2 linked regions of the Chelativorans sp. AA-79 genome follow. The protein of the gene in region 2 interacts with the protein of the main gene of each other region in a pairwise test. Links are inferred from orthologs where the notes say so. Each region holds a gene or a part of one and is shown on either strand. Other genes may lie near its edges.

Region 1 (2,913 bases), 170 kb from region 2 along the record:
GCTGGCGCGGGCCCAGGCGCTCGTTGATCACTTTCGTGGAAGTACCAGCGCCCATGGCTGGGAGGCGGTCCCGGAACTCCTTTCGGATACGGAGATCCTCATCAACACGACTTCGCTTGGCATGCACGGTGAGCCGGAGGTGATGCTGGACCTGTCTCCGCTGCCGGCCTCCGCGATTGTCACGGACATCGTCTATGTTCCATTGCAGACACCGCTCCTTACGCGCGCGGCTGAACGCGGTCTGCGCACAGTGGATGGCCTCGGTATGCTCTTGCACCAGGCCGCCCCCGGCTTTGCCCGATGGTTCGGCGTGTGGCCACAGGTCAGCACACGGCTGCGTGAAATCGTCGTCGCGGATCTCGAGGACGAAAAATGATTGTCCTCGGCCTCACCGGATCCATTGGCATGGGCAAGTCCACCACTGCTCGTATGTTTGCAGAGGAAGGCGTGCCGGTGCATGATTCGGATGCCACGGTACACAGGCTTTACGAGGGTGAGGCAATCCCACTGATCGAGGCGCATTTTCCCGGTGCGATCGCGAACGGAAAGGTGGATCGCGCACGCCTGGCCAAGGCGGTTGTCGGCAACCAGGAAGCGTTGGACAGGCTGGAACGGCTTATTCACCCTCTCGTGCGCGAGGATGCGGATCGGTTCGTTGAAAAGCATCGCGAGAAGGGAACGCCGCTTGTCGTGCTCGACATTCCGCTTCTGTTCGAGACCGCAGGTACCGACCGGGTGGACAAGATCGTCGTCGTCACGGCACCACCGCAGGTGCAGCGGGAGCGCGTGCTGGCTCGGCCGGGAATGACCGAGGAAAAGTTCCAGAAGATCCTTGCCCGGCAGGTATCGGATGCGGAAAAGCGGAGCCAGGCTGATTTCATCATCGATACCAGCAAAGGTATGGAAGCGGCGCGTCAAGCGGTGCGCGGAATCGTCGGCCTGCTGACATAAGGCTGACGGCTTTTAAACCATCTCTGCCTTGCAACGCGTGCGCTGCATGGCCCATGCTTCGGGTGGGGAGTGATTCGAATGCGCGAAATCATCTTTGATACGGAAACGACCGGCCTCGACTCGCGCGAGGACAGGATTATTGAGCTTGGCTGTGTGGAATTGGTGAACCGCTTTCCCACCGGCCGCTCAATGCACCACTATATCAACCCCCAGGGACGTTCCGTTCATCCCGACGCCCAGGCAGTGCACGGGATTTCCGACACGGACCTGGTCGGTAAGCCTGTCTTTGCCGAAATCCTCGACTCGTTTCTGGAGTTCATCGATGGTGCAAAGCTCGTAGCTCACAACGCCAATTTCGACATCGGCTTCATCAATGCCGAGTTCCATCGGTTGGGGCAGTCATTTGTTGATCCCGCTCGCGTGGTGGACACACTTGCGATCGCCCGCCGCAAGCATCCGATGGGTCCAAATTCGCTGGATGCACTTTGCCGGCGCTACGGCATCGACAATTCGCGTCGCACCAAACACGGAGCTCTTCTGGATGCCGAGCTCTTGGCTGAAGTCTATATTGAACTGGTTGGCGGCAAGCAGGCGGCCTTTGGCCTGGAGGTCGAGACGCAGGAGCGCGTTGAAGATGCAAGTGAAAGTCGCGTTGTCGTCGCACTGCCTTCCCGCCCCCGCCCCCTCCCTCCGCGGATGACCGAAGAGGAACGGCAAGCCCACGAGGCGTTGGTGGCAGGTATCGGTGACAACGCCCTCTGGCGGAAGCTGGCTCCGGCTGAACCGGCCGAACAGGCCGAGATCGCCTGAGCGCCAGAGGCGACTTGATGAGAAGGCCGGGCGAAGAGCCCGGCTTTTGTCTTTTTTTTTGCTGCTTTGCGCTCAGGAAACCTGAACTTTCCTCCGCGCCTCTTCTTCCGCGAGACGCTGCTGGAACATGCGTGCGAAATCGATCGGGTCGATCATCAGCGGCGGGAAGCCGCCGTTACGCGTGGCGTCGGCAACGATCTGCCGAGCAAACGGGAAGAGAAGTCGCGGGCATTCGATGAAAAGGAGCGGCAACATATGTTCCTGTGGGAAGCCCTGGATACGGAACACGCCGCCATAGACGAGCTCGACATTGAAGAGCACCGTCTTGTCGGCCTCCGCCCGCGCCGTGAGTGTGAGCAGGACATCATAGTCCGTTCCGCCAAGCGGGTTGGCGTTTACATTGACATTGATGTTGATCGAAGGTGCCTTGTCGCGAGCGCGCAGGGACTGAGGTGCGCCGGGGCTTTCGAAAGATAAGTCCTTGATATACTGCGTCAGCACATTAAGGTTCGCCGGCACAGTGTTGTCGCTGTTCCCCGCCTGCTTTGCCTCGTCTTTTTCTTCGGGCTGTTCAGCCATCCGCCTCGATCCTCTGGAATGTCGCGCGCCGCCCTGCGCGGGTTGCAAAAATAGAGGCGTTGGCTAGCACGGTGACCTTGGCAATACAAGTTTGGATTGGTCGACACCCTGCGCCCCGGGCCTACTTCTCCCGCCACGGCGAATCTTTGTCGTCCGAGCTGGAATAGTCGCTCATGTCGAGGTCGATCGTCTTGTCCGCCGGCCCCCGTTGGGCGCCTCCGCCGCCCATGCCCGCCGGAGCAACGACAACGACACGTTTGCGGATAGATTTCCAGGCGGCATCGCGTAGCTGGGGAACAAACAGCAGAAGCCCCAGGCTATCCGTGACGAAACCCGGCGTAAGGAGAAGAAGCCCCGCGACCAGGATCATCATCCCATGCACCAATTCGCGTCCGGGCAGCCGGTTCTCGGCAAGCTCGCGCTGCATGCGCGAAAGGACTGCAAATCCCTGCACGCGAAGCAGGATAGAGCCGGCGATCGCCGTCGCAAGAACAAGGCCCAATGTCGAGAGCAACCCGATCTGTTGTCCGACGATCACAAAAACGGCGATTTCCGCGAGCGGAATAGCCAGGA
Region 2 (3,031 bases):
TCGGCCGAAAGCGCGCCGACGGAAAGAGGCGTTATGAATTCCTGCGCGGCCTGCGTCATCACGCAGCGCACCTTTGCTCCCCGCTCGCGCAGACGCCGAATGAGATCGAGGCACTTATAGGCTGCGATCCCGCCGCCGATGATGAGGAGGATGCGTTTTCCCGAAAGGCTCAACGGAAGGTTCCCTTCACGCCCGGTTTCAGCTGGCGCATAGGGTATGGCCGAAATCGGCGTTCTTGCAAAGCGGCGGCCGGCTTCAGAACGGCAGCTTCATCCCCGGCGGCAGCGGAAGGCCCGCGGTCATCTCCTGCGACTTCTTCTGCATGGCTTCCTCGACCTTGACTTTCGCATCGTTGTGCGCGGCGAGGATCAGGTCTTCGAGGATCTCCACGTCGTCCTCCTTGAAGAGCGACGGATCGATCTCGAGCTTCTTCATGTCGAACTTGCCCGTGAGTGTCACCTTCACGGCGCCAGCGGCGGACTGGCCCTCCACTTCCATCTGGGCGATCTCCTCCTGCATGGCCTGCAGCTTGGCCTGCATCTCCTTCGCCTTACCCATCAGGTTCATCAGGTCACGCATCGTTCTCTCCCATCAGAGATCATCGTCATCGGCAGGGTCCGGCTCGGGCGGCGGCATCTCTTCCGCCGCTTCGTCCGCCACCGCATCGGGAATGCGCACGTCGAGAATGCGTGCGCCGGGAAAATTATGCAGGATCGCCGCCACGGTCGGGTCCGTGCGGGCATCGGCGAGTGCGGTCTCGCGGCGCCCGCTCTCCTCTTCGGCCAGCGTCTTGCCACCGGGCTCGTTGGAGAGCGAGATGATCCAGCGGCGCCCGGTCCACTTCTGCAAGCGGGCATTCAGGTCGCCGAGAAGCGTCTTCGGCGCATCCTCGGTCAGGCTGACCGACAGCCGGCCGGGCTCGATCTGGACGAGGCGCACGCAGCGCTTGAACTGCACCTTGAAGGCCATGTCGCGATTGGCGTCGGCGAGATCGGCGATGTCGGCGAGCGATTTTACCGGGGTGGTTGGCGCCTCGGCCTGGATCGGGGCGGGAGGCGGTGCTGCATATTCGGCCGGCGCGGCCTGGATCAGCCGCATCGTCTGCCCTCCGCCGCCACCCGAAGGCACGCGCTGGGAGGAAACCGCCTGCATGCTGGCCCCAGCCACGGGGCTGGACGCCGCTGCGGAGGGCGAGCCCATGCCCGGGCGCCCGGAACCGTCCCCCGCGGGCATGTCCTCCAGCGTCTTCAGCGCTTCGTCCAGCGTCGGCAAGTGCGCCGCATGCGCGAGGCGGATGAGCACCATCTCACCCGCCGCGATCGGGCGACTTGAGCCCTGCACCTCCTGGATGCCTTTCAAGAGCATCTGCCAGGTGCGTGAAAGCACGCGCACCGACAGATTCCTCGAGAACTCGAGTCCGCGTATGCGCTCTTCCTGCGACAGGGAAGCGTCGTTCGCCGCCTCCGGGACGAAGCGCATGCGCGTGACGAGATGATTGAACTCGGCGAGATCCGTCAGCACCGCCGCCGGATCCGCCCCCGCATCGTACTGCGCGCGGAATTCGGCGAGAGCGGCAGCCACATCGCCCTTCATCAGGTGCTCGAAAAGATCGATCACGCGGGCCCGATCGGCGAGCCCCAGCATGTCGCGCACGGTCTCCGCCGTCACCCGGCCCGAGGAATGGGCGATCGCCTGATCGAAAATCGATTGCGCGTCCCGCATGGAGCCTTCCGCGGCGCGGGCGATTGCGGCCAGCGCCTCGTCATCCGCCTCGACGCCTTCGAGCCCGCCGATATGGGCGAGGTTCTGCTTGATGAGGCTCGCATCGATGCGCCGCAGATCGAAGCGCTGGCAGCGTGAAAGAATGGTGATCGGAACCTTGCGGATTTCGGTCGTGGCAAAGATGAACTTCACGTGCGGCGGGGGCTCCTCCAGCGTCTTCAACAGGCCGTTGAAGGCCTGGTTGGAGAGCATGTGCACCTCGTCGATGATATAGACCTTGTAGCGCGCAGAGACCGGCGCGTAACGCACCTGGTCGATGATGTCGCGGATGTCGTCAATGCCGGTATGCGAGGCCGCATCCATCTCGACGACGTCGACATGCCGACCCTCGAGGATCGCCTCGCAGTGCTCTCCGGGCACCGTGAGCTCGATCGACGGGCGGTCGACCGTATCGGTCCTGTAGTTGAGTGCGCGAGCGAGAATGCGGGCCGTCGTGGTCTTGCCCACGCCGCGCACGCCCGTCAGCATCCAGGCTTGCGCAATGCGGCCGGTGGCGAAAGCGTTGGTGAGCGTGCGCACCATCGGCTCCTGCCCGACAAGCCCGGAAAAATCGCGTGGACGATACTTGCGCGCAAGAACCCGATAGGCGCCGGCCTTGCCTTCCGCCGTCTGCGCGACATCGTTCATGCTGGCTGCCCACGCTCCCGTAGTGGCTGATCGATGGCGGGCTCGCGCCCTGCGGCGAGTTTCCCCTTGGATGCATGGCCGCGTCAATGGGGACCATGAAGGAGCGGGGAAGGCGGGAGGCTGGCACGGTGACCCGTGCCGGAGCTCGTTAGGGCTGCTTCCTTCCGGACCTGACCCGGTTGGCGAGTGGCGCGTCCACCACCAACCTCCCGCACTCCATATCGTCAATCCCGCGGGCAAATGCAAGGCCGCATGCAAGGAAACGCTTGCAGCCGCAATTGCCACAATCTAGCCTCGCTTCCCGAAATTCCATGGGGGAGGCGATGCTGCCGGGCGGCAAGGGAGGTTTCGTGCTCGACCCGCGACTGGAGGGAGAAAGCCTTCCCGTCGTGTGGCTCGGGCTTTGCGAACTGCGCCTGCGCGACGAACGGCGCTGGCCATGGCTGCTGCTCATTCCCCAGCGGCCGGGGATCGAGGAAATTCACGACCTCACACCGCTCGACCAGGCGATGCTGAGCTTCGAAACCAATCTCGTCTCGAAAGCCCTCAAGGAGTTGACCGGCTGCACCAAGATCAATTGCGGGGCGCTCGGCAATATCGTGAGGCAACTCCATATCCATAT

The links. Proteins that work in one complex are often made in the same cells at the same time.
Region 1: the proteins of PVE73_RS00245 (region 2) and dnaQ interact in binary tests that used the Escherichia coli proteins (3 or more experiments, as listed by UniProt). The link is inferred for Chelativorans sp. AA-79 from one-to-one orthologs.

What each region holds. Positions count from the first base shown.
Region 1 is NZ_CP120361.1:219,517-222,429, reverse strand. The notes cover bases 54-2,895. They hold dnaQ (DNA polymerase III subunit epsilon), read left to right. Parts: upstream 54-1,029; coding sequence 1,030-1,761; downstream 1,762-2,895. Other genes in these bases: PVE73_RS01115 (FxsA family protein), read right to left, coding at 2,462-2,878; secB (protein-export chaperone SecB), read right to left, coding at 1,834-2,340; coaE (dephospho-CoA kinase), read left to right, coding at 373-951; PVE73_RS01135 (shikimate dehydrogenase), read left to right, coding at 54-376. In the rest of the region: more of PVE73_RS01135, read left to right, coding at 1-53. UniProt on the Escherichia coli protein: DNA polymerase III is a complex, multichain enzyme responsible for most of the replicative synthesis in bacteria. The epsilon subunit contain the editing function and is a proofreading 3'-5' exonuclease.
Region 2 is NZ_CP120361.1:53,978-57,008, reverse strand. Bases 1-2,960 are described here. They hold PVE73_RS00245 (DNA polymerase III subunit gamma/tau), read right to left. Parts: upstream 2,410-2,960; coding sequence 592-2,409; downstream 1-591. Other genes in these bases: PVE73_RS00235 (HIT family protein), read left to right, coding at 2,733-2,960; PVE73_RS00250 (YbaB/EbfC family nucleoid-associated protein), read right to left, coding at 256-579; coaBC (bifunctional phosphopantothenoylcysteine decarboxylase/phosphopantothenate--cysteine ligase CoaBC), read right to left, coding at 1-173. Also shown: more of PVE73_RS00235, read left to right, coding at 2,961-3,031. UniProt on the Escherichia coli protein: Part of the beta sliding clamp loading complex, which hydrolyzes ATP to load the beta clamp onto primed DNA to form the DNA replication pre-initiation complex.